Regions from separate parts of the Candidatus Corynebacterium faecigallinarum genome, predicted to be linked through region 2. Evidence: predicted binding sites of a transcription regulator. Region 2 holds the regulator's gene; each other region holds the start of a gene.
What was found. The regulator LexA, encoded in region 2, represses DNA repair genes until DNA is damaged. The targets are predictions, from matches to a motif close to CGAACANNTGTTCG.
Positions count from the first base shown of each region.

Region 1: the regulator LexA is predicted to act here: its motif matches at 2,278-2,291, upstream of ACTXPP_RS10170 (HNH endonuclease signature motif containing protein).
Region 3: the regulator LexA is predicted to act here: its motif matches at 2,181-2,194, upstream of ACTXPP_RS09775 (HNH endonuclease signature motif containing protein).

Region 1 covers NZ_JBQQOC010000018.1:30,658-37,721, reverse strand. Annotated here, with positions in the region: gene ACTXPP_RS10180 (alpha/beta hydrolase) at 1-159, shown strand, start outside; gene ACTXPP_RS10175 (putative quinol monooxygenase) at 252-575, shown strand; gene ACTXPP_RS10170 (HNH endonuclease signature motif containing protein) at 607-2,022, opposite strand; gene ppk2 (polyphosphate kinase 2) at 2,377-3,240, shown strand; gene ACTXPP_RS10160 (AMP-dependent synthetase/ligase) at 3,371-5,251, opposite strand; gene ACTXPP_RS10155 (3-hydroxyisobutyryl-CoA hydrolase) at 5,455-6,498, shown strand; gene ACTXPP_RS10150 (nicotinamide mononucleotide transporter family protein) at 6,479-7,064, opposite strand, start outside.
Region 2 covers NZ_JBQQOC010000001.1:181,426-188,489, reverse strand. Annotated here, with positions in the region: gene ptsP (phosphoenolpyruvate--protein phosphotransferase) at 1-1,533, shown strand, start outside; gene lexA (transcriptional repressor LexA) at 1,553-2,344, opposite strand; gene nrdR (transcriptional regulator NrdR) at 3,227-3,754, shown strand; gene hrpA (ATP-dependent RNA helicase HrpA) at 3,747-7,064, opposite strand, start outside.
Region 3 covers NZ_JBQQOC010000017.1:13,281-20,344, reverse strand. Annotated here, with positions in the region: gene ACTXPP_RS09790 (bifunctional methylenetetrahydrofolate dehydrogenase/methenyltetrahydrofolate cyclohydrolase) at 1-240, opposite strand, end outside; gene ACTXPP_RS09785 (tRNA (cytidine(34)-2'-O)-methyltransferase) at 285-806, opposite strand; gene ACTXPP_RS09780 (M18 family aminopeptidase) at 794-2,125, opposite strand; gene ACTXPP_RS09775 (HNH endonuclease signature motif containing protein) at 2,369-3,901, shown strand; gene ACTXPP_RS09770 (C1 family peptidase) at 3,923-5,317, shown strand; gene ACTXPP_RS09765 (C1 family peptidase) at 5,359-6,711, shown strand; gene ACTXPP_RS09760 (CE1 family esterase) at 6,718-7,064, opposite strand, start outside.

The DNA.
Region 1 (7,064 bases), on a different contig from region 2:
CACGGTCACAACTACGGCACCACGGTGCTCGACGGCTTGGTTGCCGTCGCCGGCGAGGACCGTTTCTCGTTGGACGACCTGGAAGAACTACGTGAACAGTTGGAGACGGCCATGGAGGATCAGGGGCCGGAGAAGGAAGTCGGCGTCGACAACGACTGACCGGCCGCAGAGGTGCTGCGGGGCCGGGGACCGTGGCTGGGGCAGCTGCGGGGCCGGAGTTCGTGGTGTTTTGGGCGTGTAGAATCGTGGCCATGATCATGATTAACGTTCGTTTCCGCCCGCTGCCCGAGTATGTCGAGAACTTCCGTGATGTGGTGGACGAGTTCACCCAGGCCACCCGCGCTGAGGAGGGCAACCTGTGGTTCGACTGGTTCCGCGGTACCGATGATCCGTCGGAGTACTTTCTCGTGGAGGCGTTCAAGGACGGCAGCGATGTGGCGCACGTGCAGAGCGACCACTTCAAGGCCGCCTGTGAACTGTTCCCCACGGTGCTGAAGGAGACTCCGCAGATCATCAACACCAGCATCCCGGGCAAGAACGAGTGGGAGCGGATGGCTGAGTTTTCCGTGGAGTAGATCTTCTCCAGGTAGTATTCAGCCGTCAGTCTCAGGCGACATCGTCTGGACGGCTGTCGTCCGGGCGGTTGTGGTCCGGGTCGTCCTCGTCTGTGTCGGGGTGGTCCGGTATGTCGCGATCCGGATTGTCGTGGTCGGGAGCATCGTCATCAAGGGCATCGCGAACTTCCCTCCTGAGCGCATTCCCTGGATTGCGCCACACGGTGGGATGGTCATTGTGCTGTGGTTCCCGGTCGGAACTTTCGGTCACCGGGGGAATCCAGTCGACCCGTCGGCCACTGTCGCGCCGGGCGACCCTGGTCCACCACCTGTTCTCGTCGGTGCGGGAGTCATCCACCTGAGCATGCATGGCAGGCGAGACCAAGGTCAGGTTGTCGAGATCCGTCATACCTCCCTCGGACCACCCGTCGATGTGGTGGACGTGGCAATAGGCTGGTGCGGAGTCGGTCCCGGGGGCTGAACTGATGCCTTCCTCGCCGAGAAGTGCGAGATACTGGTCGACCGAGCCCAGCCGGCGAGACCGTCCGAATGACAGCGTCCGCCCTTCGAGGTCGAGTATCTGCAGGTAGGCCTGCAGGTTCTCGGGCTTGTTCAGGAGTGTCGCTGCCGGAATGTGCACACCGACATCGCTGAGCGCAGCACCCTTGCGCGAGGCAATCTGGTCGATCGACATGACTGCCACGATTGTCGTGGTGCCCCGGCCTGTCGACAGGACTTTCCCCGGTCCGTAGCCACTGTCCACAAGCGCCTCGAGGACATCATGGCGACGCTGTTCAGGGGAGCGGTCGTCTGCCGAGCTGGTGCCGTCATCGCCCCCGTTGTTTCCTGGATCCCCGTTCTCCCCGGTTTTGTCGTCGTGCCCGATTCCCCCGGTGCCTGCATGGTCGGCCATCAGCCGGTGCATCTTCGCGCTCAGCTCTGGGGTGAGAAGCCCACGGATCGGTGTCATTCCGTGAGTTCCTTGTGAGCCGATGGTCAGCGAGCGCTTCCGCTGGTGGTCTTCTTCGGTGTATGGCTCCTCGGCACCGACGAAGTCCAGGAGGAAGTGGCGCAGTGAGCGCACGACGTCCGGCCCCTGGCAGGTCACAAGGGTGGCGATGGGTTCGTCGGCTGCTGCGGTGATCTCGTCCTGGACGGACTCGGGAAGTGCCCGGATCTGCTTGTCGATCATCTCGACGGTGGAACCGTCCATGGCGCCGGAGGCCACTGCCTCCGCGATATGGGGCATGTGGTCAGGGTGGGGAGCTGACGGGTCGGCGCTCCACGGGTCCGGCCGTTCGCTGAGGTGCTGGGCGGCGGCGAGGCGGGTGCGGGCATCACTGAGGGTGGTGTTGAAGATGCGGGACATCAGTCGGGCGCGTCGCCGGGGGCCGGCGGGGAAGTACTCCTCGTAACTGGTGATGTACGCGGCATCGGCGGCGCTAAGCTTCTTGCGGGCACGTTCCAGCTGCTTAATCGCCGCGTTCCGGTCGTGGAGGCAGAGCCTCTCCCACGTGTCCGGGCCGTGTGCGATGATCGCTTCGGCGGCCTCCCCGAGTTTCCGATCGCCTCGAGAAGCTCAGTGGTGCTTCCGACGGAGGGCAACGTGGCGGTTCCCATGGTCAGTGCCCTCCTTCGCCCATCCAGCGACGAGCTTCGTCGCACATAGTATCGATTACTTGTCCCCGAATATTTACTTGATATTGCATACGACACTACTGTCCGAACGCATGTTCGTCAAGAGGTTATCTTCGATCTCTTCCATCGGTGGAGCGTGCGTGATTCACCCACCATTCCGTCCTCGCCGGTAGAATCAGGCAGCATGTCGTCGCGCACAAAGAAAGCCACCATGCCCGCAGAGGTCCCGTCCGGAGAACCCGGCGTCACCCCGCCGAAGTTGAAGAAGAAGGCCTACAACAAGCAGCTCAAGAAGCTGCAGGCCGACCTGGTCGACATGCAGCAGTGGGTGCGGGAGACCGGCGCCCGAGTGGTGATCATCATGGAGGGCCGCGACGCCGCTGGTAAGGGTTCGGCCATCAAGCGTCTCACCCAGTACCTCAACCCCCGATTCTGCCGGGTCGAGGCGTTGCCGGCGCCGACGTCCCGCGAGCAAGGTCAGTGGTACTTCCAGCGCTACGTGGAGAAGCTGCCGACCGCCGGGGAGATCGTGATCTTCGACCGCTCCTGGTACAACCGTGCCGGTGTCGAGCGCGTGATGGGCTTCTGCACTGCCGAGGAGTACCGGCGGTTCATCCACCAGGCGCCGATCTTCGAGCGTCTCTTGGTGGAGGACGGCATCATGCTGCGCAAGTACTGGTTCTCGGTGTCCGACGATGAGCAGATCCGCCGGTTCACCTCCCGCCGTGAGGATCCCCTGCGGCAGTGGAAGCTCTCGCCGATGGACCTGCAGTCGATCACCCGCTGGGAGGACTACTCCCGGGCGAAGGACGAGATGTTCGCCCACACCGACACACCGACCGCCCCCTGGTACACGGTGGAGAGCGAGGACAAGAAGCGCTCCCGGATCAACGTGATCAGCCACCTGCTGTCGTCGGTGCCGTGGGAGCGGGTGGAGCACACCCCGCCGGAGATTCCGGATCGTCCGGAATCCAGCAGTGACTACGAGCGCCCGCCGCGCACCGAGTTCCGGTACGTGCCGGACGTCGCGGCCAACCTGGAGAAATAACCAGCCTGGAGAAGTAACCAGCCTGGAGAAGCAGCGGGAGCGAGGCACAAGATAACCGGCCGGACCACGAAGGTCCGGCCGGTTTCTTCACCTTCGGCCCCGGCAGACTCGGCGGCCCCGGGAAGTACAGCTAGGCCGCACCCTCGGCGTAGTGCGCGTCAATCTCACGGCCGAAGTGCTCGTCGACCACCTTGCGCTTCAGCTTCAGCGACGGCGTCAGCTCCTGGTACTCCACCGCGAGGTCGCGGTGCAGGACGGTGAACTTCTTGATCTGCTCCCACCGGTTCAGGTGGGTGTTCAACTCGTCGATGTAGCCCTGCACCAGCTTCTCCACTTCCGGGGAGCTGACGATGGTGGCGTAGTCGCCGGTGACACCGTTGCGCTCGCCCCAGGCGGTGATGGCATCGACGTCCAAGGTAACCAGGGCGGAGACGAAGTTGCGGTTGTTGCCGATGACCACCATCTGGCTGGCGACCGGGCACAGGCCCTTGAACTGTGCTTCGATCTGGGCGGGCGCGACGTACTTACCGTTGGAGGTCTTGAAGAGCTCCTTCTTGCGGTCGGTGATCTTCACCCGTCCCAGGTCGTCGATCTCGCCGATGTCACCGGTGCTGAACCAGCCCTCGCTGTCGAGGACCTCGGCGGTCGCCTCCGGGTTGTTGTGGTAGCCGTCCATCACTCCGGGGCCGCGCAGCTGGATCTCCCCGTCCTCGGCGATCCGGGCCTCGATGCCCTCCAGGGGCGGTCCGACGCGGCCGGCCGCGTACACCTCCGGGCGGGTCAGGCAGCTCGCCGCACTGGTCTCGGTCAGCCCGTAGCCCTCGAGGATCTGCATTCCCGCGGCACCGAACCAGCGGGCGATGTCGGTGTTCAGCGCGGCGGAACCGGAGATGAAGTACCGGACGTTGTCACCGAAACGCTCCCGGATCTTCGACATGATGATCTTGTCGCCCAGCTTCGCCTGGAAGCGCACCCAGCCGCTGGCCGAGCCGACACCGTTGTCGGCGTCGAAGACCTGGACGCACACGCGGCTGGCCCAGTGGAAAAGCTTCTCCTTGATCCCGCCGTCGGTGGCCATCATCGTGGCGATACCGTTGTAGGCCTTCTCGAAGATGCGCGGCGCCGAACCCATGAATGTCGGCTTGACGACCCCCAGGTTGGACACGATCTTGTCCAACCGTCCGTCGATGGCGGTCTCGAAGCCGAAGTGGATCGGCAGCACCAGCAGCAGCTTGCCCATCACATGCGCCAGGGGCAGCCAGAGGAACTGCTTGTCGTCGATGGTCAGCATCTTCTCGTCACCGGTGTTGGATGTCGCGTCCACCGCGTATGCCTCGAACACCCACACCCGGTGTGGCAGTCGCACACCCTTCGGACGGCCGGTGGTTCCGGAGGTGTAGATCAGGGTGGCGAGGTGCTCCAGGCGGGTGGAGTCGATCCGCTCGTCGATGCATCCGGGGTTGGCGTCCAGGTGCTCGACGCCGCGGCGACGCAGGTCGTCGAGGCTGATGGCCCACTCGGGGTCGGCCTCGGCCGGCAACTCGCCGGTGAGCAGGATGATGCCGCGGACCTTGGGCAGCTCCTCGCGCAGGGCGGTGACTTTCTCCAGTTGCTCGGTATCCTCGACGAAGACCACCTGGGTGTCGGAGTCGTCCAGGATGAACTGGACATCCTCCGGGATCGTGGTGGGGTAGACGGTGACCGTTGCCGCAGAGGCGTACATGATGCCGTAGTTCGCCAGGGCCCACTCGTAACGGGTGGCGCAGGCGATGGCGACGCGCTCCTCGGGATCGATGCCCAGGGAGATCAGTCCGGCACCGACCTCGGAGGCCTGGGCGCCGAGCTCGCCCCAGGTGACGGCCTCCCAGTTCTCGTTGTCATCGGGGAAGCTGTACGCGCGCCGGTCGGGGGTCTCGCTGATCCGGTGGCGCAGCATGTGGCCGACGGACTGGATCTCCGGGTCCAGTACGACGGCTTGAGGTGTGTTGCTCCCGGTGGGCGCGGTAGTCATGGTGTCTCCATCCATAAAGTGTTTGCCGTTGAAGTGTTGCGCTTCACAGTATCAAAACTACAGTGACTCCAATCAGGCTTTGGTGTTCGGGATTCACCCGATTTTTCAGTCGGCCTCCGGGGTCGTTATCCGCCAGTCCCGGGCACCCCCGTAGCACGTGCTCCGGCGGCGGCAGTGAGGGGAGTCATGCCACCATGGGGAGCATGAACGACATCACATGTGAGCGCGTCAACAGCACCGGTGTCATCACGCTGGATCGTCCTAAGGCACTCAACGCCCTGAACCACGCCATGATCACCTCGATCGCCGAGGCGCTGGAGGTTTTCCGGGAGGACGCCGCGGTCGAGCAGGTCGTCCTGCGGTCGGCGGTGGAGAAGGCCTACTGCTCCGGCGGGGACGTGCGCTCGGTGCGGGAGACCGACCTCACCGGGGACTACGGCCCGGGCGACCGGTTCTTCGTCGAGGAGTACCAGATGAACCAGGCGCTGGCGGAGTTCCCCACGCCGACCGTCGCCCTCGTCAACGGCATCACCATGGGCGGGGGGCTGGGGGTCTCCGCCCACGCCGACCAGCGGGTGATCACCCCGCGGACCTGGCAGTCGATGCCGGAGATGGCGATCGGTTTCGTCACGGATGTCGGTATCTCCCACGTCTTCACCCATCTGCCGCACGTCCCGGAGGCCTCCCGCGCCGCGGTCGGACTGTTCCTCGCCACCACCGCCTACCGGATGACCACCGACGACCTGCTGTGGAGCGGACTGGCCACCCACCTGGTCGACGACATCGACGCCGTCGCCGACGCCCTGGAGGCGGGCGAACGGCTGGGCGACCCGGAGGTCGTCCCCGGCACCGCCGCCCATGACGAGGTCACCGGACGTTCCGAGCTGGCCCGGAACTTGAACTGGATCACCGAGACCTTCGGTGGGTCGGACTGGCGGGACATCGCCCAGCGGATCGAGACCTCCACCGGGGAGTTCGTCGATCAGGTCCGTGACCTGCTTGCTTCGGCGAACCCGCTGTCGCTGGTAGCCGCGGCAGTGCTACTGGATCACTCCTCGAGGTCGACGTTGCGCGAGGCGTTGGACGCCGAACTGGCGATCGGCAGTCTGCTGCGACGGCAGCCGAACTTCGCCGAGGGCGTGCGGGCAGTGCTCGTCGACAAGGACCGGGACGCACACTTCGTGCCGGCCAGCGTCGCCGAGGTCACCGATGAACAGGTCGCGGAGTTCAGGACTGCGCTGGACTGATCGTCTGGTCCTGGTTCCCCGGGACAGCCCGGATCTGCTCCCGCCGTTGCACCTTCAGCCACACCACGAAGCCCCAGAGGACGAAGGCACCGTAGACCAGGTACAGCACCGCACTGGGGTAGTAGCCCGCGCTCAGAAGCAGCGGCACCCCGACGATGTCCACGGCGATCCAGATCAGCCAGAACTCCGTCCAGCCCTTCGCCATGCCGTAGGTGGCCAGCATGGACCCGGTGAAGATCCAGGCGTCCGCCCACGGTCCCCAGGAGCCCAGCGCGCTGAACACCCAGGCGAAACCGCAGGTGCCGACGACGGCGACGACGAGCATGAACAGGCGTTCCCGGGGCGTGGCCCAGTGTGGCTGCACCGCCTCGTAGGTCTCGGCCGGCTCGCTGAGGATCGAGCGGGACGGATCGGTCTCCTCCGGCTCGCGGACTCCGCCGCGCTTGGCGCGGGACCACTGCCACCAGCCGTAGGTGCTGACGATGAGGAACATCACCTGCCGGCCGGCCTGACCGTAGAGGTCCAGGTCCTGCGGGGTGTGGAAGACACCGCCGAGGAACACGGTG
Region 2 (7,064 bases):
GCGGTCGACACCGTCGCCGGTCGGCTCAGCGCACGCGCGGAGACGGTGGAGGGGCACGCCCGCCAGGTCCTCGAGGCGACGGTGGCCATCGCCCGGGACCGCGCGTGGGCGAAGAAGGTCAAGAAGGCGATCAACGCCGGGCAGACCAACCAGTACGCGGTGCGTCAGGCCACGGATGATTTCGTGGACCTCTTCCTCAAGGCCGGGGGTGTGATGGCCGAGCGGGTGACCGACCTGAAGGACGTCCGCGATCGGGTGATCGCCGAACTCCGGGGCGAACCGGAGCCGGGAATCCCGGAGGTCACCACCCCACATGTCCTGTGTGCCGACGACCTCGCGCCAGCGGACACCGCCACCCTCGACCCCGAGTTGATCGTCGCCGTGATCACGGAGAAAGGTGGGGCCACCAGCCACACCGCGATCATCGCCCGACAACTGGACATTCCGTGCGTTGTCGCCGTCGGTAAGGGGCTGGCGGACATCACCAACGGGACCGAGGTGCTGGTGGATGCTGCTGCCGGAACAATTGAGACCGGCGTGCCGGCCGAGGATGTCGAGCGTCGGGTCGCTGAGGCGGCGGCGTTGGCGGAGAAGGTCCGGGGCTGGAGTGGTCCGGCGCAGACCTCGGACGGTCACCGGGTGCAGTTGCTGGCGAATGTGCAGGACGGCGACACCGCCATGCAGGCTGCGGAGTCGGTCGCCGAGGGCATCGGGTTGTTCCGCACCGAGCTGAGTTTCCTCAGTGAGACCGCCGAACCGAGTGTGGAGCAGCAGGCAGAGCGCTATGCCTCGGTGTTGTCGGCGTTCCCTGAGGGCAAGGTGGTCATCCGTACGTTGGATGCCGGCTCCGACAAGCCGGTGCCGTACGTGGATGCCGAGGACGAGGAGAACCCGGCTCTGGGAGTACGTGGTCTGCGTATCGCCCGGGGGAACAAGGCGTTGCTGGAGCGCCAGCTTGACGGGATCGCTCTGTCGGTGGAGAGCACCGGAAGGGCGGAGCGTGGGGGGCAGACCTGGGTGATGGCACCCATGGTGGCCACAGTGCAGGAGGCCCGTTGGTTCGCTGAGCTGTGCCACAGTCGGGGATTGACCGCCGGGGCGATGATCGAGGTGCCGGCGGCGGCGATGATGGCCGAGAAGATCATGTCCCACCTGGACTTTGTGTCGATCGGCACGAACGACCTGACCCAGTACACGATGGCGGCGGACCGGTTGTCGTCCTCGCTGGCGTATCTCACCGATCCCTGGCAGCCGGCGGTGCTCCACCTGGTGCACACCACCTGTCGTGCAGGCGCGGTGACGAAGACCGCGGTGGGAGTCTGTGGTGAGGCGGCCGCCGACCCGTTGCTGGCCTGTGTGCTCGCAGGGCTCGGCGTCACCTCGTTGTCGGCGGCGACCCCGGCGTTGGCGGCGGTGGGCGCACAGCTGGGCGAGGTTGATTTCGTGACCTGCCGGGAGATGGCCGCCGCAGCGTTGGACGCTGAAGGGGCTGAGGAAGCCCGCATCGCGGCTGCGGCAGTGATCGGACGCTGACCCGCCCGGGAGCAACCGGTCAGATCTTGCGGAGGACCGCCACGACACGGCCGAGGATGTCGGCGTTGTCTCCCCGGATGGGCTCGAAGAGCTCATTGTGGGGGATCAGCCAGGTTCCGCTGTCGTCCTGCTGGAACTCCTTGACCGTGGCCTCCCCGTCGATCATGGCGGCGACGAATTCGCCGAGCTCGGCGACCTTCTGGGACCGCACCACGACCCAGTCGCCGTTGAAGATGCCGGCATCGCGCATCGACTCGCCGACCACCTGCAGCAGAAAGAGTTCGCCGCCGCCGACCAGTTCCTGGGGCAGCGGGAAGTGCGCCTCGACGTGCTCCTCGGCGAGGATCGGTGAGCCTGCGGCGATCTGACCGACGACGGGGACGAAGGACGGCGAGGGCATGCCCTCGGGGGCAGTCGTGGGGGCGGGGGCCGTTGCCGGCTTCGGCCCCGGACGCGATGAGGTGTCTTCCTCGAAATCCCGGATGTCGACAGCCCGCGGCTTGTTGTCCTCGCGGCGCAGGTAGCCCTTCCGCTCCAGCTCGCGCAGGTGGTAGGAGACCGAGGACGTGGAGTTCAGCCCGACGGCATCGCAGATCTCCCGGATGCTCGGCGGGTAACCGCGGAAGCGGGTGGCGTCCTTGATCACGTCCATGATCCGTCGCTGACGTTCCGAGAGCTTTTCGCGGCCCTTCGAATCGGTGGCGTTGGTCGCACGCGACCCCGACCGGCGCCGTGTCCCCGTTGTGCTGCCTGCGGAATCCGCTGGCGTGCTGCCCGCGGAATCCGCCGGGATCTGCTGATTCTCTGTCATTGTGACCCACTCCCTGACGTTGGTTGCCGACCCGCTGAACTGGTCGTTAGCTCGACCATACATCAGGTGGTGGACATGTTTCATCATTGTGTTCGAAAGATTCTCGATAAGGCTGGACACGTTCGAACGCGCGTGCTAGATTTTCGAACGAACGAAGGTTCTCGAACATGCGGGCGAAATTGAGGCGGTGTCCCGGTGTTCGTGTCCGACCCCGGTGGTCTCATGGGGTTGCCACGGTGTCCGAAGGTCGGCGCCAGTCCAGGAGAAAGAGGTCGTCATGGCTGTAGTCAACACCACTCGCTACACTGTAGTCGCTGATCGTCCCGTGTACCGGCGCCCCGATTGGGCCGGTCAGGATTCGGTGCGGTCAGCTTCTGCCGCCCCGTTTTCGAACACCTGGGGCAGTGGTGCGGTGCATACGCCTACCGTAGCTGACCGCGAACGTCGACGTCGGATCGCCTCCGGTGTGGAACGCCCGTTCGATGTTGCGAGCCGATGGGCCAGGATTCGCCGTCGAATGAACCTGGTGGCGGAATCGCCGGGTGTGTGTTTGCTCGCACTCGTCACTTTCGCTGCGCTGCTTGGTGCGGGTCCGGTGATCATCGCGGGTTCGGAGCCCGAGCCAGCTGTGGACCATCATCCTGCGGCGGTCGCCGGAATCGATGCAGGAAGCAGCGACCGCGCTACGCACGGTGGCCAGGCGGTGGATGTCGCCCCGGTGTCCACGGATACTTCGGCACGCTGACCTCTCCCACGCCCGCTATGGCATGACACTGTCAGCTCTCCCAGGGCTCATGACCTCCGGGGGTGTGCTCGGTGGGGTAGCGGTAGGATCGTGAACAACGAAGCGATCCGCCAACCTGTCACGAAGGGAGCACCACCGTGCTCTGCCCCGCCTGCCGCTCCGATGTGTCACGAGTCGTCGATTCCCGCACCGTGGAGTCCGGGTCCGCGATTCGCCGCCGCCGTGAATGCACGAACTGCAAGAACAGGTTCACCACTGTGGAGCGTTCGGTGCTGCTGGTCACCAAACGCAACGGTGTCACCGAGGAGTTCCGGCGCGACAAAGTCATCCGTGGTGTCGGTCGAGCCTGCCAGGGGCTCGGTGTGTCAGAGGATGACTTGAAGGTGCTGGCCCACGACGTTGAGCAGTCGATCCGTGCTCGACACGGTTCGCAGGTCGCCGCCGATGATATCGGCCTGGCGATCCTGGAACCGCTGCGCAAACTGAACGTCGTGGCCTACCTGCGTTTCGCCTCGGTCTACAAGTCCTTCAAATCCACCGAAGATTTCGAGCGCGAGATCGCCATGCTACGGAAGGCCTCGGATTCCGCCGATTCGACCGACCCGGTAGACCCGTCAGACCCGGTCCACCGGGCCAGCGAAGAGCACGGCGTCAACCTCACCTGATCTTGTCGAGGGCTTTGCGCACCCGGGTCACACTGGCCGGACGCGAGGTCCCCAGGTGCTGCGCGAACAGTGACACCCGGACTTCCTCGACCAACCACTCGACCTCCTTGATCTGGGGCGTCGCAGACCGGGAGCTCGGCAGCCGCTTCCGGGTCGCCTCGATCATCTCCTGGCACTCCTGGATCTGGCTATCCAGGTCGGCCTCGCGGTCCGGGGCGGTCTCCATCAACTCCAGCCGCGCAGACATCGCAGCGACATAACGGGGCACGTGACGCATATGCCCGACACCGTTCACCGCCACCCGGTGCGGCCCGAGGAAGAAATCCAACTGCTTGCGCATGTCGGTGATCGACGCACCATCCCAGGACTGCAATTCCTCGGCCATGTCCGAGACCGCCAACACCGCCGGAGCGATCGCAACCACCATCTGCCGGACGACACCCGGCCCAGATGTGCGGGCGGCCTCCAGTGCGGTGGCACAGCGGTCGGGGTCGCGGATCACCGGGCCATGCTTTTCCAGCAGGTCACGGCATGCCAGAACCCGACAGTCCTCCACCAGGGCCTCCGCACCACCGTGCGGGTAGTTCTCCATGGCGACCCGCTGACGTAGCGGCATCCCCTTGATCATCTGCTTCGTCGATACCGTGCACTTCCCCAGCATCATCGCCAGCACGGTCGAGAACTGCTGGCCCGCCGCCGCCTGGGCAGTGGGCAAGGCCTTGAGCAGCAGCCCGTTCTTCTTGTCGGACACCAGCGCCGGATACGCGGACGTGGGCTGGCCGTCGACGATGGTCTCCACCGACTCCGGGATGGTGCCGAAGGTCTCCGCGGTCCAGCTGTCCGCCTGGGCCAGCACACCGGCACCGGTGCCACCGGCTCCGGACCCTCGGGTGTCAGCCTGCTTCCCCTTACCCGGGGCTCCCTTGGAGCGTCCGCGACGCGCAGCGCCACCAGGAGAGGCCGGCGTGGGTTCGGAGCCGGACTCCGTACCGCCGCTCGTCCGGGCAGCCGCGGCAGCGATGGACTGGGAGATCTCGCCGGCCAGGTTCTTCTGCAGCTCACCAAGGTCCTTGGAGGTTGCCACGGTCTTGCCCTTGCGGTCCACCGCGGCGAATGTCATCCGGAGGTGTCGGGGCACCCGGCTGTAGTCGAAATCGGTTGCGCTGATCCCGCTGCCACCCAACTGGCGCAGAGCATCGGCGAAGGCCTGTCCGAGGTCGCCGTCATAGGGGGTCATCCGGGACAAGGCTGCCCGGGCGAACTCACCGGCCGGTACCACACTGGTGCGCAGCGGCTTGGGCAATGACTTGATCAGCGCTATGCACAGCTCCTCACGCATACCCGCCACCAGCCACCGGGACGGTTCCTCCTCGACGGTGGCCAGTAGCGGCAGCGGGATGCGCATGGTGATGCCGTCGGCCTCGTCGCCCGGGTCGAAGACGTACTCCAGGTCGAAGGTCATCGTTCCCTGGGTCCACGTGTCGGGGAACTCACGTGCCGCAGCCGCTCCACCATCGGAGTCGATCAGCGCGTCCGCCGAGAAGTTCAGCAGGTCAGGAGTCTTGTGCCGGGCCTTCTTCCACCATGAGTCGAAATGACGGGTGGAGACGACAGACTCAGGGATGTGCGCGTCGTAGAAGGCGAAGAGGGTGTCGTCGTCGACGACGATGTCACGCCTCCGTGCCTTGTCCTCGAGGCTCTCGGCCTCCTCCAGCAACTCCTGGTTGTGACGGAAGAAGCGGTGGTTGGTCCGCCAGTCGCCCTCGACCAGGGCATGCCGGATGAACATCTCCCGGGCGGCCTCCGGATCGGTCCTGGACAGACTGACCCGCCGGTCCGGGATGATCGGCAGCCCCAGCATCATCGCCTTCTCGTGCACCTGTGCCTCGCCACGTTTGGACGACCAGTGCGGCTCCGCATAGGAGTAACGCACCATCTGCGGGGCAATGGCCTCGATCCACTCGGGTACCAGAGGGCCCACAGTGCGGGCGAAGACCTGCGAGGTCTCCACCAGTTCGGCGGCCATGACCCACTGCGGTGGTTTCTTCGACAGATGCGATGAAGGGTGGATCACGAAAGTACTGTTGCGTGCCCCGGTGAACTGCCGGGAATTGCCCTGACGCATACCGATATTGGTCAGCAGGCCGGCAAGCATCGCCTTGTGCACGTTCGTCTCGTCCGGGGACGCGCCGGAGCCACGACGCCCACCGTCGGTCGGCGTCTGAGGGGGCTCCAGCTCGAAGTGCAGGTCGCGGAAGTGACGTACATCGGGGATCTTCCACCGCAGATCCTGGATGACACCGAGCAGCTGGCGGACCAGGTCCATCCACTCCAGAACCCGCACATAGTGGATGAACTCCTCGCGGCAGAGTTTCCGGAACTTGTTGCCGGACAGCTCGCGGCGCTGCTCCTGGAGATAGTTCCACAGCTTCAGCACGCTGATGAAGTCGGAGTCAGCCTTGAACCTGGCATGCAGCTGGTCGGCACGGGCCTGCTGCTCCAACGGACGTTCCCGGACGTCCTGGATGCTCAGGGCACTGACGATCACCGCCACCTGCTCCAGGACGTTGAGCTCGTGGGCGGCCGACAACATCCTGGCCAGCCTCGGATCAGTCGGGATCCGGGCCATGTCCCGGCCCACCTGGGTCAGGGAAAGCCCGGCGTCGGAGTCATCTCCCAGGGCACCGAGCTCCTTGAGCAGCAGGACACCGTCGCGTACCGATTTCGAGTCGGGTGGCTGGAGGAAAGGGAAGTCGGCGATGTCTCCGAGACCCAGAGCGGTCATCGAGAGAATGACGCTGGACAGGTGGGTACGCAGGATCTCCGGGTCGGTGAACTCGGGTCGTGTCTCGAAGTTCTCCTCCGAGTACAGGCGCACCGCAACGCCCTCGGAGACACGGCCGCATCGTCCGGACCGCTGCTTGGCCGAGGCCTGGCTGATCTCCTCGACAGGCAACCGCTGGACCTTGGTGCGGTGGGAGTAACGGGAGATCCGGGCGTAGCCGGTGTCGATGACGTACTTGATGCCCGGCACGGTCAGGGAGGTCTCGGCGATATTGGTGGCCAGGATGATCCGGCGCCGCGGACCGGTGCTGAACACCCGGTGCTGCTCGGCGGCGGACAAGCGTCCGAACAGCGGCAGGATCTCCAGGTTGCGGAACTTCCGGGTGCTCAGGGCATCCGCAGCATCGCGGATCTCCCGCTCGCCGGAGAAGAAACACAGGATGTCGCCCGGGCCCTCGGCGATCAGCTCGGAGGTGGCGTCCAGCAGACCGTCCAGGGGGTCGGTCTCGATCTCCCGCGTGGTGCC
Region 3 (7,064 bases), on a different contig from region 2:
CGCGTTGAGCTCCTCCTGGGTGACGTCCGCCGGCAGGTCGCGACGGATGCTGTTCACCCCGATCTGCTCGCAGTCGCGGTGCTTCATCTTCACGTAGGAGTGGGATGCCGGGTCATCACCGACCAGCACGGTCGCCAGCCCGGGGGTCACACCCTTGTCCTTGAGCGCCGCCACGCGGCGGGTGAGATCCTCGACGATCTCGTCGCGGTACAGTTTGCCGTCAAGCTTTGTCGCAGTCACGCCACCCATCCTATCCTCCGGCACATCCCGCATCACACCCCGCGTCACACCCCACCGGGGAACCCTGCCTGCCGCCACGCCTCGTAGGCGGCGACGGCGGCACAGTTCGCCAGGTTCATACTGCGCCGTCCGGGCAGCATGGGGATGCGCACCTGGGCGGTGATCCGTGGGTCTGCCAGTGCCTCGTCCGACAGTCCGGTGGGTTCGGTGCCGAAGAGCAGGACGTCCCCCGGCCGGTAGTCGATGTCGGAGTACCAGGTCTCGGCGGCCGCGGTGAAGGCGAATACGCGCCTGCCGCCTTCCCCGCTTCCGCCACCACAGAGTTCCCCCAGCGCAGCGTCCAGCGACGGGTGCACGTGCACCTCCGCCAGCTCGTGGTAGTCCAGCCCGGCCCGACGCACATGCTTGTCGTCGAAGTTGAAGCCCAACGGCTCGGCGAGGTGCAGGGTCGCCCCGGTACCGGCGCACAACCGGATGGAGTTGCCGGTGTTTCCCGGGATCACCGGCTGGTCGAAGAGGATGTGGCAGGTCGGCTCCTTGTGCTCGTCCTCCACTACCGCTCCCACCAGGTCCGCAGCACGTCGGTGAACCACGCGACGTCCCGCACCCCGGCCATCTCCCGGGCCGAGTGCATCGACAGCAGCGGGATACCGACGTCCACGGTGGGGATCCCCAGCCGCGTCGCGGTGATCGGCCCGATCGTGGAACCGCAGGGCACGTCGTTGTTGCCGGCGAAGACCTGGTCAGGCGCGCCGGCCTCCCGGCACGCCGCCCGCCATGCCGCGGCGGTCGGCGCGTCGGTGGCGTAACGCTGGTTGGCGTTGACCTTCAGCACCGGTCCGCCGTTGATCACCGGACGGTTCGCGGCGTCGTGGCGTCCGGCGAAGTTGGGGTGCACCGAGTGCGCGGCATCGGCGGAGACGCAGGACGACCTGGCGAACATCGCCCGGGTGCCGTCAGCGTCGGCCCCGAGGGCGGCGGCGGTGCGGGTGAGGACGTCCTCCAGGATCGGTCCGGCGGCACCGCTGGTGGTCGAGCTTCCGACCTCCTCATGGTCGAAGGCGGCGAGCACGGGGATGGTGTTCTCGGCCGGCTCGGCGGCGAGGAAGGCCTCGAGCGAGGTGAAGACGCTGGAGAGGTTGTCCATGCGTCCGGCGGCGATGAAGTCGTCCTGCGCACCGAAGATCTCGCCGCGCTGGGTGTCGACGGTAATCAGGTCGTGGGCGAGGATGCTTTCGGCGTGGATCTCTCCCGAGTCTGCACCGTCCGTACCGTCTACAGCGTCCGCGATGACCTCGGCGATGGTGGGGGCGGACTCACCGATGGCGAACACCGGCTGCATGTGGTTCTGCCGGTCGAGTTTCAGCTCGGTGTTGACCGCCCGGTCCAGGTGGATCGCCAGGTGAGGGACACGCAGTACTGGTCCGGTGGCCACGAGTTTCTCGGCAATTCCGTCCCCGGTGTCGACGACGACGCGTCCGGCGAGCCGCAGTTCCCGGTCGAGCCAGGACGCCAGGATCGGCCCACCGTAGATCTCCACCCCGGCCTGCCGCCAACCACCGGGGCCGGTGATGTCCCCGACCGGCTTGAGCTTCAGTCCCGGCGAATCGGTGTGGGAGCCGATGATGCGGAAAGCCGCCGTCGCACCGGAGTCCTGCTCCCGGACACCCTCGGGGATCCGCCAGGCCAGCACCGCCCCGCCGCGCACGATGTAGTGGCCGCCTGGGGAGGCGTCCCATCTGTCGGCCTCGTCCTGACGGTGGAAACCGGCGGCATCCAGTGCGGCAGCCACCGTGGCGGCAGCGTGGTAGCTGGACGGTGAGGCGTCGATGAAGCCGATGAACCGCTGGGCAGTCTCATGGGAACCTGTGTGGGAACCTGTCATGGATATCAAGGGTAGCGGGCCGTCACCAGGCCGTCACAACGATACAGTTTCAGAACGTACATATGTTCGATGATTCCACATTGTGCGCATTTGCCGTCCGATCCATTGGATAGTGTGTACGACATGACCTCACCACCACTTCCACCACCGCCAACTCCCCCACCGGTGTTCCCGCCCCACGGTCGCTCCCCAGGAGAATCCGGTCGGCCCCGGAAAGTCGAGGTCTTCCATATCACCCAACTGGTGACCTGGGAGTCGCCCAGCCCGTACTGGGTCCTGCTTCGCTCAACCACCCCTGCCGCCCGGGCGACGGTGGAGTCCAACAAGGCCTTGATCACCATCGCCGTAGCCTGCACGCCGGAGCCCGGGGATGATGTCGTCGCCCATTTCTCCTCGATCCAGGCGGCTCTCGGGGTAACCAGGGCGCGTGCGGAGATCTACAGCAGCATCGGCCTGCTGTGCCAGCGCATGCCACGACTTGAGCAACACCTGTCATTGGGGATGCTCAGCATCGACCACCTGCGGCAACTCGCCCGCAGTGTCGACGGCCTGCACCCTGACGACACCGAGGCCGCGCAGGACGCACTGATCGAGGTGCTCACCCCTCGCCGGAAGGCGCAGGCGATTCACTCGCCCCGGACCCTGTTCAACCGCGTCCTCAAATCCCTGCACCAGATCGACGCCCTGGCCCGCCCCGTCGACCACACCGAACCACCCGTGGCACCTCTGCGCCCATCCGAGATGTCAGGCAGTGCGGTACTCGCGGACGGCGATGATGCCCCGGACGCGGACGCTGACACGGACGACACAGCGGACACCGATCCCGATCAGCAGGAACCTGCTCCGGTGCTGGACCCCGAACGTCAGGCCGAGCAGGACGCCATCGAGCTCGCCGCCGAGGTAGCAGCAGCCGCACTGGCTGACGAGGCCGGCACCGACGCCGCTGCCGCCGCAGCTGACTCCTACACCCGGCGCGTATCCGTCGACACCTATGATCCGACCTCAACGGTGATCACCGCTACCCTGCCGGCCGCCGAAGCCGCGGAGTTCATCGCGATCCTCGATGCGGTGTGCGCCAGCGCGCGCTGCAGCCGCGCCAAGGCCCTGATGCACCTTGCCCGGGGCACCGCCGATGTCGAGGTCACCCTCAACATCTACCGGGAGATCGACAGCGACATCGCCGCCACGGACTCCGGGCACTGGCTCGACAAGGTCGCCACCGAGACCTTCATGGACCGGGTCACCCACCTGCGGATCCCCGGACATGATGCGACCGAGGCCTACACCCCCACCAGGCAGATCCGCGACTTCGTCACCGCCTGCTACGAGACCTGCACCTTCCCCGGGTGCGAGGTGCCGTCCGCCAAGTGCGACCTCGACCATATCCACCGCTACGACCACCAGGACCCGGCGAAGGGTGGACCCACCGATACCCACAACCTGCACCCGGTCTGCCGACGACACCACCAGATCAAGACCCTCGGCTGGCAGGACGTCACCCGCGCCGTCGACGGGGCGGTGATGTGGAGCAGCATCGACGACGGATACACCTACGTCACCGAGCCGACCGGCCCGCTCGCCGGTTACGCCCGGACGACCTTCGCGGAGCAGGCATCCCGCCGGTACCGGGCGACCCGGGACCACAACATCGGCATCGCCGGACGACACCTCGCCCTCCGCCGCGCTCTACTCGAGGCCCGCACCGCCGCGGCACCCGAAGCGTCCGCACCCACCGCAGCATCCGAACCGAATGACCCAGGGGAGGTCCCGTTCTGATGAACGCGTATAACGGTCACCATGACCACAACACCGTTACCACCCGCGGAGGCATTCACCTCCCCGGCCGATGACCCCGCGCTGCGACTCGCCCGCAACGCCGTCACCGCCGCGGACGTCAACGCCGTAGCCCTGAACCGGGACGCCGTGATCGCCGTGAACCCGACGACCGAGGTCAAGCTCGACTCCCTGGGGGTCAGCGACCAGAAGCAGTCGGGACGCTGCTGGATGTTCGCCGCCTACAACGTCTTCCGCCACCGGATCGCCGACGACCTCGGAATGAAGAGCAGCGACGGGTTCGAGTTCTCGCACACCTACCTGCAGTTCTACGACAAGGTGGAGAAGTCCAACCATGTGCTGCGCTCTCTGGCCGAGCTGTTCGCCGAGGGGGTGACCGACCTGGATGACCGGACGGTCTCCGCCCTGCTCGACCAGGCGGCATCCGACGGCGGCCAGTGGAACTACTTCACCAACCTGGTGGCCAAGTACGGCGTGGTGCCGAAGTACACCATGCCGGAGACCTTCGCATCCGGACGCACCAGCCAGCTCGACGGCCGGCTGCGCACCGTGCTGCGCCGAGGTGCGCTCCGCCTGCGCGAGAACACTGCCGATGCCGGGGCCGATGCTGCAACCGATACCGAGAGCATCATCGCCGAGACGCTCGCCGACGCCCACCGGGTCATCGCCGTGCACCTCGGCCTGCCGCCCACCGAATTCGCCTGGCGCTACCGCGACAAGGACGGGACCTTCCACGACGAAGGCACCCTGACCCCGCAGGAGTTCGCCGCCCGGGTACTCCCCGACAACCTCGACACCTATGTCTCGGTCGTCCACGACCCGCGCCACGAGACCGGACGTGCCTTCCACATCACCCACGAGAACAACATGTGGGGCACGGCCGACTTCAGCTACGTCACCGCAGACATCGACGACCTGCGCACCATCACCCGCACCTCGCTGGACGCCGGGGAGCCGGTGTGGTTCGCCTGCGACGTCAACCGTCAGTTCGTCGCCAAGACCGGGGTCTGGCACTCCGACCTGCTGGAACTCGACGCGCTCTACGGCACCGACTCGGCCACCACCAAGGCCGAGCAGATGGACACCGCCGAATCCCGGCTGACCCACGGCATGGTGTTCACCGGCTACGACACCGGCGGAGACACCGGAACCACCTGGCGCGTCGAGAACTCCTGGGGCACCAAGAGCCACGGCGAGCACTCCGAACTGGCAGGCAAGGGCTACGGCACCATGGCGGACAACTGGTTCGGCGACAACGTCTTCCAGGTTGTCGTCCCCCGCCGACTGCTCGAGGCCCCCGAGCTGACCACCGAGCTCAACACCGACCTCACCGACGCCCTCGCCGCACTCGACGCCGGCGAGTCCACTGCCCATCCGACCTGGGATGCGATGGCCTGATGACTGTGACTACGACCAACACCGTGACTACTGACAACACTGTGACAACTACCGACACCACCCCCGGCGTCGATGCCGGCTATCTCACCGGACTGTCCGACACGCTGCGCACCGACCCGTCCTTCCGCCAGGCCCGTAACGCCGCCACCGCGGCGGACGTAGAGACCGTGACCCTCGACCGGGACGTCCTGAACAGCACCGACACCAGCACCTCCGTCAAGATCGACTCCTGGGCCGTCGCCGACCAGAAGCGCTCCGGGCGCTGCTGGATCTTCGCCGGGCTCAACACCCTGCGCGGATCGGTGATGGACCAGACCGGGATCAAGGACCTGGAGCTCTCCCAGACCTACCTGCACTTCTGGGACAAGCTGGAGAAGGCCAACTTCTTCCTCAACGCCATGGTGGAGCTCGCCGACCGCGACATCTCCGACCGGACCGTCCAGAAGCTGCTCGCCGACCCCATCGAGGACGGCGGACAGTGGACCATGTTCGTCGACCTGGTGGCCAAGTACGGCGCCGTGCCGAAGTACGCGATGCCGGAGACCAGGTCGTCCTCCGACACCCGGGCGATGAACCGTGACCTGGCCACCTCCCTGCGCGCCGGCGCCGCCCGGATCCGCGCCGGTGAAAGTTCGGCCCACCGCGACACCCTCGCCGACGTGCACCGCATCCTCACCGTGCACCTCGGCACCCCGCCGGAGAGCTTCACCTGGCAGTACCGCGACTCCGACGACACCTTCCACCGCGTCGGCACCGTCACCCCGCTCGAGTTCGCCGCCGCGCACCTGCCCGACGATCTCGGCGAGCAGGTGTGCGTGGTCAACGACCCGCGCGAGACCTCCCCCTACGGCGAACTGTTCACCGTGGAGTACCTCGGCAACGTCATCGGTGAGGACGGTGCCGAGCCGGTCACCTACCTCAACGCGCCGATAGACGTCATCAAGGACGCCGTGCTGTCCTCCCTGCAGGACGGCCAGCCGGTGTGGTTCGGCTGTGACACCGCCGCCCAGTCCTACCGCGAGACCGGCGTGTGGGACGCCCACCTGCACGACTACGAGGGCTTCTACGGGGTGGACCTGGAGCTGGACAAGCAGCAGCGGCTTCTCACCGGCGAATCCCAGATGACCCACGCGATGGTGTTCACCGGGGTCGACGTCGACGAGGACGGCCGTCCGGTGAAGTGGCGCGTGGAGAACTCCTGGGGGCCGAAGGCCGCCGACAAGGGGTTCTGGACCATGAACGACAACTGGTTCGACGAGTACGTCTTCGAGATCGCCGTGCACCGTGACCGGCTGCCCGGCACCTACCGGGACGTGCTGACCGCCGCGGACGAGGGACGGGTCACCCCACACGTCCTGCCGGCGTGGGACCCGATGGGGGCGCTGGCCCGCTAGAACCAGCTAGGTCAGCCGGTGGTTCGAGAGGAAGTCCCAGACCTCGGTGGTGGCGTTCAACGAGTAGGACGTCGACTCCGCCGAGCTGGACGCCGCACCGGAGGTCCCGGAGGCGTCACCCGGCCAGCGGTGTCCACCGTCGCCGACCCGCAGGTGCACCACCGAGGTACCGGCGGTGCACATCGGCCACTGCTGACGCTGGACGTCACCTGCCAGGGCCGTGGTCACCGGGGTGGGCTGGCACCCGCTGCGGGCGACGAACTGGTCCACCAGTTCACGGGCGCCCAGGTAGGTACCGCCGTGGCGCTTACCACCGGAGTAGCTGATCGTCTCGTCCTCGGTGCCGTGGATCT